One region of the Clostridium sp. USBA 49 genome, then DNA from elsewhere that is predicted to be linked to it. Evidence: riboswitches for the same ligand, from Rfam matches in the RefSeq annotation. Region 1 holds a riboswitch; each other region holds the start of a gene.
The links. A riboswitch is a leader RNA that binds a small molecule or an ion and turns the genes downstream of it on or off. The one in region 1 is predicted to bind S-adenosylmethionine.
Positions count from the first base shown of each region.

Region 2: another riboswitch for S-adenosylmethionine. It lies ahead of metK (methionine adenosyltransferase); the one in region 1 lies ahead of metF (methylenetetrahydrofolate reductase [NAD(P)H]).
Region 3: another riboswitch for S-adenosylmethionine. It lies ahead of B5D11_RS02085 (methionine ABC transporter ATP-binding protein); the one in region 1 lies ahead of metF (methylenetetrahydrofolate reductase [NAD(P)H]).

Region 1 is NZ_FUYD01000008.1:105,624-111,145, reverse strand. It holds gene B5D11_RS12980 (hypothetical protein) at 16-147, opposite strand; gene B5D11_RS08955 (amidohydrolase) at 345-1,496, shown strand; SAM riboswitch class I at 1,627-1,738, shown strand; gene metF (methylenetetrahydrofolate reductase [NAD(P)H]) at 1,817-2,716, shown strand; gene metH (methionine synthase) at 2,736-5,522, shown strand, end outside.
Region 2 is NZ_FUYD01000004.1:180,145-185,666, reverse strand. It holds gene B5D11_RS05955 (rod shape-determining protein) at 51-1,085, shown strand; gene yyaC (spore protease YyaC) at 1,335-1,877, opposite strand; gene B5D11_RS05945 (hypothetical protein) at 2,074-2,766, shown strand; SAM riboswitch class I at 3,003-3,102, shown strand; gene metK (methionine adenosyltransferase) at 3,174-4,352, shown strand; gene B5D11_RS05935 (hypothetical protein) at 4,455-4,703, shown strand; gene nagA (N-acetylglucosamine-6-phosphate deacetylase) at 4,919-5,522, opposite strand, start outside.
Region 3 is NZ_FUYD01000002.1:43,416-48,937, forward strand. It holds gene pflB (formate C-acetyltransferase) at 1-1,272, shown strand, start outside; gene pflA (pyruvate formate-lyase-activating protein) at 1,394-2,119, shown strand; SAM riboswitch class I at 2,387-2,497, shown strand; gene B5D11_RS02085 (methionine ABC transporter ATP-binding protein) at 2,587-3,555, shown strand; gene B5D11_RS02090 (methionine ABC transporter permease) at 3,545-4,201, shown strand; gene B5D11_RS02095 (MetQ/NlpA family ABC transporter substrate-binding protein) at 4,233-5,081, shown strand; gene B5D11_RS02100 (HAD-IB family hydrolase) at 5,208-5,522, shown strand, end outside.

The sequences.
Region 1 (5,522 bases):
AGAAGAACTTATAGCCTAAAACACAGATGTTTCAATAGGAGTAGACATAGGACTAAAAGATTTAACAATAGTTTCAAATATAGATAAATCATTTAAAAACATTAATAAAACTAAAGAAGTTAAAAAGAAAGCAGAAATAAGTTTCAAGGAAATATGAAGATGGAAAAGTTCAAATAGGAAAGGAAGGTGAAAACCGTTATAAATTTACTAAAACTAATAACATTAAAAATCAAGGATTTAAGCCTTTGGAACAACATATCAAACTGGAGTAGTCTTATGACAAAACAGGTTGCATTGAATAAGGAATAAATCTCTAAATAGTAGATTTTATGTAACGGCTTAAAATGTTATTAATTAAAAATGGAACAATTCTTACTATGGCTAGTGATATTATTGAAAATGGAGAAGTCTTAATTGATAAAGGGAAAATCATAAAAGTAGGGCAAAATATAAATGTATCTTCAAATTGTGAAATATTTGATGCTGAAGGCGGTTTTGTTATGCCTGGTATAATCGATGCTCATTGTCATATAGGAATGTGGGAAGATGGTCTTGGCTTTGAAGGTGATGATGGGAATGAAATTACGGATCCTGTTACTCCACAGCTTAGGGCTATTGATGCAATTAATCCTATGGATAGAGCTTTTAAAGAAGCTTATGAAAATGGTATAACATGTGTATGTACAGGACCTGGAAGTGCTAATGTTATAGGAGGACAATTTGCAACAATTAAAACTAAAGGTAAAAGAATAGATGATATGATAGTTCAGGAACCAGCAGCAATGAAAGTTGCTTTTGGTGAAAATCCTAAAAGATGCTATAATTCAAAAAAACAAACACCATCAACTCGAATGGCAACAGCATCTATATTAAGAGAATATCTTTTTAAGACTAAAAATTATATAAAAAACAAAGATAAAAATGAAAATTTTGATATGAAACTTGAAAGCTTAATACCAGTTGTAAATGGAGAACTAAATGTAAAAGCTCATGCTCATAGAGCAGACGATATTTTTACTGCTATTCGTATTGCTAATGAGTTTGGTCTTAAAATGACTATAGAGCATTGTACAGAAGGACATTTAATTGCAGATGAACTTGCTAAAGAAGGATATGCTGCAATAGTTGGACCATCACTTACAACTAGAAGTAAAGTTGAGTTAAAAGAATTGAGTTTTGAAACTCCTAAAGCTTTATATAAAGCAGGTGTAAAAATAGCTTTAATGACAGATCATCCTGTAATACCAGTACATTATCTTCCTATGTGTGCTGCATTAGCAGTAAAAGCAGGATTAGATGAGGAAGCTGCACTTAAAGCAATAACTATAAATCCAGCAGAAATACTTGGTATTTCTCATAGAGTAGGATCTATTGAAATAGGTAAAGATGCAGACATTGTGGTATTTAACAAACATCCTTTTGATATTTATGCTAAAACTAAATTAGTTTTAATAGATGGAGAAATTGCATTTATAGATACTAAGCATAAAAATTAAAAATAATTTAGTAAAATAATAATTTTATTAAAAATATATTTTATGATTAAATTTTATATGAATAAAAATAAATTCATTGACATTTTTGCTGTATTAATTTAAAATAAACATAAAATTTAATATTATTCTTTTCTTATCAAGAGAGGCGGAGGGACTGGCCCTAAGAAGCCCGACAACCTATGTCATTTTAAGACAAAAGGTGTCAATTCCAGCAGAGATGTATTATTTCTGAGAGATAAGGGAAATAGTAAAATAAGAAATTAACGCTATTTTTCTTTCCGAAAGTAGCGTTTATTTTTATATAAAAAGGGGGCACTAAAATGCAAATAAAAAATATTTATAAAAAGAAAAAACCTATTATTTCTTTTGAGATTTTTCCTCCTAAAAAGGAAAGTCCTGTAGACACTATATATGATACAATAGAATCTTTAAAAGACTTAAAACCAGATTTTATAAGTGTAACCTATGGGGCAGGTGGAAGCACTAGAGATAAAACTATAGAAATTGCATCATTAATAAAGAATAAATATTATATTGAGACTTTAGCACATTTAACTTGTATATCATTAACAGAAGAAAAACTTCAAAAATTTATAGAAGAATTAAAAGAAAATAATATTCAAAACATTATGGCTCTTAGAGGAGATTTACCTCAAAATTTTAATGAAGAGTTATTTCAAAAAAGCCAGTATAAATATGCAAGTGATTTAATAAAGTCCATAAAAAAAGATGATGAAATATGTATAGGTGGGGCATGTTATCCTGAAGGGCATTTCGAGTGTAGCAGTTTAGAAAAAGATATTGAAAATTTAAAAATAAAAGTGGATTCAGGAGCAGATTTTCTTATAACTCAGCTTTTTTTTGATAATGAAAGTTTTTATAGATTTATTGATTTAGCTTATAAAAAAGGAATTAATGTGCCAATTTCTGCTGGAATAATGCCTGTTACAAATAAAAAACAAATTGAACGTATGATCTCTTTAAGTGGAGCATCTTTACCAGCTAAATTTTCAAGAATTATGGCTAAATATGAGAATAACCCTCAAGCATTAAAAGAAGCAGGTATTGTTTATGCTACTGAACAAATTATTGATTTGCTCTCTTGGGGAATAGATGGAATTCATTTATATACTATGAATCGTCCAGAAACAGTAAGAAGAATTATTCAAAATATATCTAATATAAGAGAAGCTTTAGAATATAAGGATAATATTAACTAAAACACAAGGGGGCTTTTAAGTGAAACTAAATATAGAAGATTGCTTAAAAAAAAGAATATTAATTTTAGATGGAGCTATGGGAACTGTTATACAAAAACTAAATTTAAGTGAAGAAGATTTTAGAGGAAATTTAACTGTTAAAATTAACCAAAAAGGTAATAATGATATATTAAATTTAACTCAGCCTGATGTTATAAGAGATATTCATAAATCTTATTTAGAAGCAGGAGCGGATATAATAGAAACTAATACATTTAATTCTAATAGAATATCTCAATCAGATTATGGGTTAGAAGATAAAATTTATGATTTAAACTATTATGGTGCAAAAATAGCAAGAGAAATGGCAGATTTTTATAGTTTAAAAGATAGCTTAAAGCCTCGATTTGTAGCAGGATCTATAGGTCCTACAAATAAATCAGCGTCCATATCTTCTGATGTAGAAAATCCAGGTTTTAGAGCTGTAAGTTTTGATGAACTTTTAGAGTCTTATGAAGAGCAAATAGAAGGTCTTGTAGATGGAGGAGTAGATATACTTTTAATTGAAACTATATATGATACATTAAATGCCAGAGCAGCAATTATTGCAGCAGATAATGTTCTTTCAAGAAAAAAAATAGATTTAAATATTATGATATCTGGAACTATTGCAGATAAAAGTGGAAGAATATTATCAGGGCAGACATTAGAAGCTTTTGCAGAAAGTTTAAAGCATGAGAGGATAATAAGCATAGGTTTGAATTGTTCGTTTGGTGCAAAAGATTTGCTTCCATTTATAAGAAAACTTTCAAAAACTCAAGGGCTTTATATAAGTTTTCATCCTAATGCTGGACTTCCTAATTCACTAGGTGAATATGATGAAATACCAGAAGTTACAGCTTCTTATATAAAAGAAATAGCTTTAGAAGGTCATTTAAATATAGTAGGAGGGTGCTGCGGAACAACACCATCTCATATAAAGGCTATATATGAAGCTGTTAAGGACATTAAACCTAGGATTATTCCTAATTTAACTAGAGAAACTGTATATTGTGGACTTGATATTGTTAAAATAAATAAAGAAAATAACTTTATAAATATAGGAGAAAGAACAAATGTGGCAGGCTCTGCTAAATTTTCAAGGCTTATAAGAGAAAAAAAATATGAAGAAGCTTTATCCATAGCAAAAAATCAAGTAGAAAATGGGGCACAGATTATTGATATAAATTTTGATGATGCTCTTTTAGATGCTCAAAAGGAAATGGATATATTTTTAAAACTTTTAGCCAGTGAGCCTGAAATAGCAAAAGTGCCTGTTATGATTGACTCTTCTAAGTTTGAAGTTTTAGAGACAGGATTAAAAGCAATTCAAGGAAAAGCTATAGTAAATTCAATTTCTTTAAAATCTGGAGAGAAGGAATTTTTAAGGCAGGCAGGTATAATAAAAAAATACGGTGCTGGTGTAGTTGTTATGGCTTTTGATGAAAAAGGTCAGGCAGATACATTTGAAAGAAAAATTGAAATATGCAAAAGGGCCTATGAATTATTAGTTAATAAAGTTAAATTTCCACCTGAAAATATAATATTTGATCCTAATATATTAGCTATTGCAACGGGTATTGAAGAACATAATAATTATGCTGTAGATTTTATTAAAGCAGTAAAGTGGATAAAAGAAAATCTTCCTTATGCAAAGGTAAGTGGAGGAGTAAGTAATCTATCTTTTGCTTTTAGAGGTAATAATGTTATAAGAGAGGCTATGCACTCGGTATTTTTATATCATGCAATAAATGCAGGTTTAGATATGGGAATAGTTAATCCAGGTATGATACAAATTTATGACGAAATTGATAAAGACCTCCTTTTGAAAGTAGAGGCTGTTATTCTTAATAAGCATAAAAATGCACAAGAAGAACTTTTAGAGTTTGCAGAAAAAGTTAAAGGAACTGAAAATATTCAAAATGAGAATAAGCTTTCTTGGAGAAGCTTAGATGTTAATGAAAGATTAAAACATGCTCTTATTAAAGGTATAATGGAATATCTTGAAGAAGATATAAATATTGCCATAACTAAATTTGATAGAGCACTTGAAGTTATTGAAGGACCATTAATGGATGGAATGAAAGCTGTTGGGGAGCTTTTTGGAGAAGGAAAAATGTTTTTACCTCAAGTGGTAAAATCTGCAAGAGTTATGAAAAAAGCAGTAAGTTTTTTACTCCCATATATCGAAGAAGAGAAGGATGGCAATAAAAGCAGTGCTGGTAAAATAGTATTTGCAACTGTAAAAGGAGATGTTCATGATATAGGCAAAAATATAGTATCTGTTGTACTTGCATGTAATAATTTTGAAGTTATAGATTTGGGAGTAATGGTAAGCTCAGAAACTATACTTGAAACTGCTAAAAAGGAAAAAGCTGATATAATAGCATTAAGCGGACTTATAACTCCTTCATTAGAAGAGATGGCACAAGTTGCAGAAGAAATGGAAAGACAGGGATTTAATATTCCTCTTATGGTAGGAGGAGCAACTACATCTAAAGTTCATACAGCTTTAAAGATTGCACCTAAATATTCTAAAGGTGTTGTTCATACAACTGATGCATCTAAAGCTGTAGAGGCAGCAAGAAAATTAGTAGATAAAGATAATAAAGATAAATATTTAGAAGAAATAAATAAAGAATATGAAAAAATAAGAGAAAATTATTTAGGATTATCAAGAAAATTAATTTCAATTAAAGAAGCTAGAGAAAAGGAATATAAAATTAATTGGGAAAATGCATACATTAAAACACCTAATTTTTTAGGTATTAAAAAATTAGAGAAATTT
Region 2 (5,522 bases), on a different contig from region 1:
AAGTTAAATATAACTTGCTATATTATATGAGAGATAGAGAGGAGAAGGGAATGTTTTTTAAAGTTGGAACTGATATGGGGATTGATTTAGGTACAGCTACAGTACTTGTGTACCTCAAAGGAAAGGGTGTTATACTCAAAGAACCTTCTGTAGTGGCTATTGATAAAAACAACAATGTAATAAGAGCTGTTGGCGAAGAAGCAAGACAAATGATAGGAAGGACTCCAGGGAATATAGTAGCTATAAGACCACTTAGAGATGGAGTAATATCAGATTATGATATTACAGAAGCAATGCTAAAGCATTTTATAAAAAAAGCTTGTGGTCGTAAAAAAATATCTGCTCCTAGAGTGGTTGTATGTATTCCATCTCAAGCAACAGAAGTTGAAAAAAGAGCTGTAAGAGATGCATCAATAAATGCAGGAGCTAAAAAAGTTTATCTAATTGAAGAACCCTTAGCAGCAGCTATAGGTGCTAATCTTGATATAACCGAAGCAAGTGGAAACATGGTTATTGATATTGGTGGTGGTACTACAGATATAGCAGTAATTTCTTTAGGCGGAATCGTAGTACGAGCTTCTATAAAAATAGCTGGAGATAAATTTGATGAATCTATAATAAGATATATTAGAAAAAAACATAAATTAATGATTGGAGAAAGAACTGCAGAAGATTTAAAAATAAATATAGGATCAGCCTATAAAAGAGAAAAAGAAATTACTATGGAAATAAGAGGAAGAGACCTTATAACAGGACTTCCCAAAAATATAATTGTATCCTCAGAGGAAATGAGAGAAGCTTTAAGGGAAACTGTCAATGCTATTGCCGATTGTACACATTCAGTCCTTGAAAAAACTCCTCCTGAGTTAGCAGCTGATATTGCTGAAAAAGGTATATTAATGACTGGTGGAGGATCTTTATTAAACGGATTGGATAGCCTTATAGCTGAAGTTACTAAGGTACCTGTACGTATAGCTGACAATGCTGTTTCTTGCGTGGCAGAAGGAACAGGTAAAGTATTAGAATATATAGATAAAATAGATACTGGAATTAGTGGATATGATGTTTCATTAATATCAGGATAAATTTTAATTTAGATGTTAAAAAATATATAGACCTATAAGCCGAAATAAATAAAAAATGCGTGATGACATTAAGTAAAGTTAAAAAACTTTTTGTAAAATAATAGTCACAAATTAAGTATTATTTGTTTAAACGTTAGTAAGTTTAACGAAAATACTTGATTTGTGGCTATTTTAAAATAAATCTTTTTAAAAGATTAGATATTACGCATTTTATGTGTTTTATATTTAACTATAAAAATGATTTTTATTTTAAGTTGATTTTGCTTTATTTTTCTCATATAAATAATATGAATGTATAATAGCTTGAGTTATTACTTTAGCTATTTCAACTATTAAATCTAATCTTATATTTCTATTAGTAAATAATTCATTATTGTCGCTTGAATCTACAATACCTATAATAGAAATTTTCCCTACCTCTGGTAACGATTTACCAACACCTTTTCCAGGGTGTATAGGATAATCTCGTGCTTGAATTTCACCTATACTATCATCATCTCCTAAGCAGGCATCTATACCAATAATATTAGCTTTAGGAAAAAGAGTTTTTATTTCAGAGAGCTTTTTATCAATATTCAAAGCATGAATAGGTTCTGATATTGTACCAAATACGGGTAACGGGAAAAACTTTTCTTTTAAAAAAGTTCCTACTAATGGTCCCAAACAATCCCCTATACATCTATCTGTACCTATACATACAATAACTGTATTTTCATCCATATAATTCTTTAGGAAATTTGCAATTTCGTAATAAGCTAGTGGGTTTTTATAATGAGTTTTAACTTTACTCAACAAATAACCTCCTTATCATATTGATTTTTTATTAAAAAGAGATTAATATCTATCAATATTCAGTAGCCAATAAAGTTCATTCTACTTATATTGTAATAAACTATTTAATAATATATATGCTGTTAAATATAAAAATATTAAGAATGAATAAAAATATTAAATAAGGTGATACTAATACGATGAGGTGGTTTTATTTATGTCTAAAAAATTTTATTCTGTAATTGTTATATTTTTTACTATTATATATACAGTTGCAACTGTATATACAAATAAAGATTATTTAAACGAAAAATATAGTATTAATCAAATAAATATTTTTCAAAATATTAAAAAAATTAATGTACAAACTATTTTACCTAAAAAGAGTAAAAATTTAAATAATAATATTAAAAATACTCAAACTTCTGAAAAAGAAAAAATAGCAGATAGTAATGAAAAAAATATAAAATTTTCTCCATTACCTAAAAGCGTAATAAGATTTAAATTTGATAGAGCTTATAAAGATGAAAAAGAATTATTAGATGCATTAAAAGAAGAGAATACTACAAATTTAAATAATAGCTTAGCTGATAATAAACTAAAAGAAAGCAATAAAGAAAATAATAATAAAGAAATAAATCAAAACAATAATAAAGAAAATACAGAGGAAAATTTATCAGTGTTTAATAATTCAATTAATAAAAATAATGTACTTATAACAGATTTAGATAAAGAAAAAATACTGACTGTTTCAAAAACATTGTCCCCTATAGATCAGAGTAAAATAGAGGAATATATAAATAATGCAGATATAATAAATGCATTAAATTTGTTAAAGCAGAGACTTTCAGATAAAGAATATGAAAATATTAAAAATATAGAAGAAAAATATAAAAAAATTAAATCTTAAACTATTTAAATTTTAGAATATTAAATTTTTTATAATTTTAACTTATTTAAAAACTTTAGTACTTTGTTTTATAATTCTAAGATATCTAAAAAGTTTAGTATTTGAAAATTATTAGTTTGATATTATAAATAATATTTTGAGTATAATAACTACAAAATAGCTTATTCGATAAATATTGACAGAAATTTTTTACTGTGATATTATGTACTAGAATTAAAAGTAATCCAAATTATAATCTCTTATCAAGAGAGGTGGAGGGAGATGGCCCTGTGAAGCCCGGCAACCAGTTTTACAACAAAGGTGCCAATTCCAGCAGTATTTACTGCAAGATAAGAGGATACGTTAATCGTGCCTCTTCGTTATGAAGGGGTTTTATTTTTTATGTAGCATAGGAGGGAAATTTATAAATGAGAAGATTATTCACTTCTGAATCTGTTACAGAAGGACATCCAGATAAAATTTGTGACCAAATTTCTGACGCTGTATTAGATGAAATATTATCTCGTGATCCAAATGCTAGAGTAGCTTGCGAAACTGCAGTTACAACAGGAATGGTTTTAGTTATGGGAGAGATATCTACTAATTGTTATGTAGATATACCTAAAATAGTAAGAAAGACTATACAAGATATAGGATATACCAGAGCTAAATATGGTTTTGATTGTGATACTTGTTCTGTATTAACTTCTATAGATGAGCAATCTCCAGATATAGCAATGGGAGTAAATGAAGCATTTGAGGCAAAAAAAGGAGAAATGGATAAGATAGATGCCATTGGAGCTGGAGACCAAGGTATGATGTTTGGTTTCGCTACAAATGAAACAGAAGAATATATGCCTCTTGCAATTTCTTTAGCACACAAAATGGCAAGAAGACTTTCAGAAGTTAGGAAAAATGGAACTTTATCTTATTTAAGACCAGATGGAAAAACACAAGTTACTGTAGAATATGAAGATGATAAGCCAATTAGAATAGATACAATTGTTATATCCACTCAGCATGATTCAGAAGTAACAAGAGAACAAATAGAAAAAGATTTAATGGAACATGTTATAAATAAAGTAGTTTCAGCAGATCTTTTAGATGAAAATACAAAATACTTCATAAATCCAACAGGAAGATTTGTTGTTGGAGGACCACAAGGAGATTCTGGTCTTACTGGAAGAAAGATTATAGTTGATACTTATGGTGGATATGGAAGACATGGCGGTGGTGCTTTTTCAGGTAAAGATCCAACAAAAGTAGATAGATCTGGAGCTTATGCAGCAAGATATGTTGCTAAAAATTTAGTTGCTGCTGGTGTAGCTGATAAGTTAGAAGTAGAAATTGCTTATGCTATAGGAGTTGCAAAACCAGTATCTATAGAGGTTGATACATTTGGAACTGGAAAAATTTCAGATGATAAAATTATAGAAATTATAAATAAAGTATTTGATTTAAGACCTGCTGCTATAATAAAAAATCTAGACTTAAGAAGACCAATATATAAACAAACTGCAGCTTATGGACATTTTGGTAGAACGGATTTAGACCTTCCATGGGAAAGATTAGATAAAGTTAATGAAATTAAAGAATATATACAATAAAGACTGCAAATAAGCAGTCTTTATTGTATAACTAATATTTAATAAATAAATTATTTTAAATTGTCAATACTCTTAATATATAAAAAGAAAAGAGGTATTACTATGAAATTAGCTAAATTTTTTCATATAATAAGGGTAACTTTTTCAAAAGCATTTATATTAATAGCTATAGTACTTTTAGGAAGTGCAATTCTTTCTATATATTCTTTTATAAATTTTATAAATAAAATAGCTCTTGTTTTCAAAATAAATCCAAGTTTTTTTATATCATTATTTATAATTTTAATAACCATACCTTTAATATCTTATTTTTTAGAAAAAAGATTAAATTCTTATTTTAAAGAAAAATAGAATAATTAATCTATAAAATATTTTTAATAATTAAGTGCTATTTATTTATAAAAATAGATTTTTAAAATAGATAAATATAGTGAAACTTAACCTAAAATATAATAAAAGGGTAGTTTAGCTATTATAGTAATTTAATTATAAAATTATAATTTTAGATTAAGACAAAATTATAAATAATATTTTGGGGTTTAATTTATTAGTTTTAATTTATTTTATTAAGATTTAAATATTTTGCCCCCAATAATTACTTTTTTAATATTAATATTTTCATCAAATAAAACTAAATCTGCATCATAACCTTCTTTTATGAGGCCTTTTTTGTTATCAACCTTGCAATGTTTAGCAGCATTATAAGTTGCCATTTTTACTATTTCATAAAGTTTATAATTTGAATTTTTATATATATTTCTTATTGCATCATCCAAAGTTAATATTGATCCGGCTAAATTACCTTCTTTAAGCCTTGCAGCACCATTTTTAACAAATACATCTTGACCTCCTAAAGAATATTTTCCATCTGGCATACCGCAAGCCATCATTGCATCTGTTATCAAAATAACTTTATCAAGTCCCTTTTGTTTATATGCAATTCTAAGCGATGGATAACTTATATGAATTCCATCAGAAATAGTTTCAGTAGTAATATCAGTATCAAAAACAGCACCTACTATTCCAGGTTCTCTATGATGAAGAGGAGTCATAGCGTTATAAAGATGAGTTGAGTGACTAATTCCACATTTTATTCCTTCTAAAGTTTCTTTATATGTAGCTTTAGAATGACCTATAGAAACTATTATGTTTTTATCTTTTAAATATTTA
Region 3 (5,522 bases), on a different contig from region 1:
GATCCAACTTGGGTTACTGAATCTATAGGCGGTGTAGGTATTGATGGAAGACCTCTTGTTACAAAAACTTCTTATAGATATTTACACACTTTAATAAACCTTGGAACAGCACCAGAACCAAATATGACAGTACTTTGGTCACAAAATTTACCTGAAAACTTTAAAAAATTCTGTGCTGAGATGTCAATAGCTACTGATTCAATTCAATATGAAAATGATGATGTTATGAGACCAATATATGGTGATGATTATGCTATAGCTTGTTGTGTATCAGCTATGAAAGTTGGAAAGCAAATGCAGTTTTTTGGAGCTAGATGCAATTTAGCTAAGTCATTACTTCTTGCAATAAATGGCGGAGTTGATGAAAAGCTAGGATTGAAAATTGTTCCAGGACTTGAACCAATAACTGATGAAGTGTTAGACTACAATAAAGTATTAGAAAATTATAATAAAGTTCTTGAATATGTAAGTGAATTATATGTAAATACAATGAATGTAATTCATTTTATGCATGATAAATATGCCTATGAAGCAGCACAAATGGCATTACATGATACAAAGGTAGAAAGACTTATGGCTTTTGGTATAGCTGGACTTTCAGTTGCTGTAGATTCATTAAGTGCTATAAAATATGCAAAAGTTAGACCAATAAGAGAAAATGGAATAACTGTTGATTTTGAAATTGAAGGCGATTTCCCTAAATATGGAAATGACGATGATAGAGCTGATAAAATAGCTGTAGAATTAGTTGAAAAATTTTCAAATGAATTAAAAAAATATCCAACTTATAGAGATGCTGAGCATACATTATCTATATTAACTATAACTTCAAATGTTGTTTATGGTAAGAAAACTGGAGCAACACCTGATGGAAGAAAAGCAGGAGAACCATTTGCACCTGGAGCTAATCCAATGCATGGTAGAGATATAGAAGGTGCCCTTGCTTCACTTAATTCAGTTGCAAAAATTCCATATGAATCTTGTCAAGATGGGGTATCCAATACATTTTCTATACTTCCAGATGCATTAGGAAAAGACAATGATTCTAGAATAAATAATCTTGTAGCATTACTTGATGGATATTTTGCTCAAGATGCTCATCATTTAAATGTAAATGTACTAAATAGAGAAACATTAATGGATGCTATGGAACATCCAGAAAAATATCCAACATTAACAATAAGAGTATCTGGATATGCTGTTAATTTTAATAGATTAACTAAAGCACAACAAAAGGAAGTAATAAAAAGAACATTTCATGAAAAAATGTAATTGCAGTGCTCCTCTAAACCTTAGGTTTAGAGGAGCTTTAAGATTAATATATTAAATATTTTTTTACTTGAAAAATTAATTAGATTGGTTTATTTTAGATTTATACAAAGGAGGGGATTTTATGCTAAAAGGAAAGGTACATTCAATAGAAAGTATGGGTTTGGTAGATGGACCTGGAGTTAGAACAGTTGTATTTTTACAAGGATGCAAATTAAGATGTGCTTATTGTCATAATCCAGACACTTGGAATTTAGATGGTGGAACTGAAATAACATCTGAAGAACTTTTAAAGAAAATTATGAGATATAGGCCATATTTTGAACGTTCTGGAGGTGGTGTTACCTTTTCTGGAGGTGAGCCCCTGCTTCAACCAGAGTTTTTACTTGAAATGCTAAAATTATGTAAAGAACAAGGTATTAATACAGCGATAGATACTGCAGGATATGGGTTTGGTGAATATGATGAAATATTAAAATATACAGATTTAGTATTATTAGATATAAAACATATAGATGATAATGGTTATAGAAAACTTACAGGTAGTAGTAAATCTGGATTTGATAAATTTTTAGAATCACTTAATAAAACTAATGTAAAAGTATGGGTTAGACATGTAGTGGTTCCTGGGATAACTGACTCAGAAGAACATATAGAAAAATTAAAAGAAATAATAAAATCTATTAATAATGTTGAAAAGATAGAATTATTGCCTTACCATACATTAGGAGTAGAAAAATATAAAAAATTAGGCATTAAGTATAGATTAGAAAATGTAGAACCTATGGATAAAGAAAAAGTAAAAGAGTTAGAAAAAATTCTTATAGATAGAGAAAAAGCTGACAATTAGAAAAAATTTTCAAATAGTTTTTTATTTTTTAATTAAACCTGTATATATAAATATTACTGGTAAAACTGCATTATTATCTGCTTTTATAATTTGTTAAATAAGATTTTAAATAAATTTTTTAGCAGATTTTTAGCAGATAGAGAAAGTAAAAAATTATAATTTATTGTAGTTTTAATATTGACATATACAATAAATGTTATTATAATTAAATCAATGCAAAGATAAGGTCCTATTTTATATGTTAAAACAAGTAAATAGAATTTATTAATCTTATCAAGAGAGGTGGAGGGACTGGCCCTATGAAGCCCGGCAACCGGTATTTTAATACAATGGTGCCAATTCCTGCAGTATTGCTTTTGCAATACTGAAAGATGAGGAAATAAGGGATATAATGCTGACCCGAGGTTCCCTCGGGTTTTTTTATTTTAATTTTAAAAAGTTAGTACATATGAAATGGAGGAAAATGGATGATAAATGTATATAAAGTTTCTAAAAGTTTTGCAAATACAAAAGTTTTAAAATCAATAAGTTTGAGCGTTAATCAAGGAGAAATATTCGGAATAGTAGGACATAGCGGTGCAGGAAAATCAACTCTTTTAAGATGTTTAAATGGTCTTGAAAGTTATGATGAAGGAAGTATTACTGTTATGGGGAAAGAAGTAAAAAACTTAACTTCATCAAAACTTAGAGAACATAGAAAAGAGCTTGGAATGATATTCCAAAATTTTAATCTTTTAAATAGATCTAATGTTTATGATAATGTTGCACTTCCGCTTAAAATTTGGGGAGTAGAAAAAAATGAAATAGAAGAAAAAGTAAAAAATCTACTCAATTTGGTTGGGCTTTATGATAAAATGGAAAGCTATCCTAGAGAATTAAGTGGAGGACAAAAGCAAAGAGTTGCTATTGCAAGAGCTCTTTCTTTAGAGCCTAAAATACTTTTGTGTGATGAAGCTACATCTGCTTTAGATCCTAAAACTACTAAATCTATATTACAGCTTTTAAAAGATATAAATAAAAAACTTAATATAACTATTGTTATAGTAACACATCAAATGGAAGTTGTAAAAGAAGTTTGTGATAGGGTAGCACTTATGGAAGGAGGCGAAATTAAGGCAATAGGAAAAGTAGATGAACTGTTTTTAAAACCTAGTGATGAATTAAAGGACTTAATGGGAGAAGAAGAAGTATTGCCTAAAAAAGGATCAAATATAAAAATATTTTTCCCAAAAGAATTAAGTGAAAGAACTATTATAACCTCCATGGCAAGAGAACTAAATATCGATTTTTCTATAGTTTGGGGCAAACTTGAAAAATTTAAAGAAGATGTATTAGGAAGTCTTGTTATAAATACAGATGATAAATACGAAGATAGAATATTCGAATATTTAAAAAAACATGAAATCAGCTGGGAGGTCATAAAAAATGACAATTAAAGAATTAATTTTAGAAATACTTTTAAGAGGTCTTGGTGAAACACTCTATATGGTAATTATATCAACTTTGCTTGCTGTAATTATAGGATTTATACCAGCTATAATATTAGTTATTACTGATGATAAAGGATTAAGTCCTAATAAAGCTGTATATAAAATATTAGATTTAATAATAAATTTATTAAGATCTTTTCCATTTGTTATACTTATGATAGCTGTAATTCCATTAACAAGATTTTTAGTTGGAACATCTATAGGAATAAATGCAGCAATTGTACCATTAACTATAGGTGCGGCGCCTTTTGCAGCAAGGGTTATAGAATCTGCTTTAAAAGAAGTAGATCCAGGAATAATTGAAGCTGCAAAATCTATTGGAGCAAATAATTTTCAAATAATATTTAAAGTAATGTTAAAAGAAGCACTCCCATCTATAATTTTAGGAATAACTTTAACAGTTATAAGTGTTATTGGTTATTCTGCCATGGCTGGAACTATTGGAGCAGGTGGCCTTGGAGATATAGCATATAAATATGGATATTTAAGGTTTAAAACCGATATAATGATTTATACAATTATTATACTTATAATAGTTGTACAAGTATTTCAAAGCTTAGGCAATTATGCTTATAAAAAATTATCTAAATAAAAATAAATTAATAAAATTAGGAGGTTTTTATATGAAAAAAATATTAAGTATTATTTTATCAGCACTATTAATATCTGGATTATCAGGATGTTCTACGCAAAAGGATACATCTAAAGAAACTAAAGTAGAAGATAAAAAAGTAATAAAAGTTGGTGCAACTGCAGTACCTCATAAAGAAATATTAGAAGGTGCTGTTAAACCATTATTAGAAAAACAAGGATATAAGCTTGAAATAATAGAATATACAGATTATGTTCTTCCAAATACTGCTCTTGCTGATGGAGAACTAGATGCAAACTATTTCCAACATGAACCTTATCTAAACAATATGATTAAAGAGAAAAATTTAGATTTAACATATACAGTTAAAGTACATTTAGAACCAATAGCTTTGTATTCAAAGAAAATAAAAAGTTTAGATGAATTAAAAGATGGAGCTGTTATAGCTGTTCCTAATGACTCAACAAATGAAGCTAGAGCTTTAAGACTTCTTGAATCACAAGGATTATTTAAACTTAAAGAAGGAGAATTAGTTACAAAGCTTGATATAGATAAAGCTTCAAATACTAAAAATATTCAAATAAAAGAAGTTGATGCAGCACAAATTCCAAGAAGTCTTGTTGACTTTGATGCCGCTGTTATTAATTCTAACTATGCAATGTCCTCAGGATTAACTCCAAATACTGATTCTATTGTAAATTCTGAAGGAAAGCATATAATAGAATCTACAAAGGATAATCCATATAATAATATACTTGCAGTAAGAAAAGAAGATAAAGACAAGCCATATATTCAAGCTTTATCTAAAGCTCTTACTTCACCAGAAGTTAAAAAATTTATAGAAGATAAATATAAAGGCAGTGTTATTCCTGCATTTTAGAAAGTAGACTTTACTGTCTACTTTTTTATTTTATATATAAATTGGGTATACTTATTGTATAAAAATAATAGCATTATATTAACTTTTATAATATTATATTAATAAAGGGTATAATGGAGGATTAATATGAATAAAAATATTGGAGCATTTTTTGATATTGATGGTACCTTATATAGGGAAGGGCTTATTGCGGAAATATTTAAAAAACTAGTAAAATATGAAATAATAGAGGAAAAAAGATGGTATAATGAAGTAAGACCAGAATATCAAAAATATGATAAAAGACAAGGTAATTATGATAATTATCTATTAAAAATGGCAGATATATACATTGAAGCAATAAAAGGTCTTCATAAATCTCAGGTAGAATTTATAGCTAAAAATGTAGTAAAGCAAAAAGGAGATAGAGTATATACTTTTACTAGAGATAGAATTAAGTGG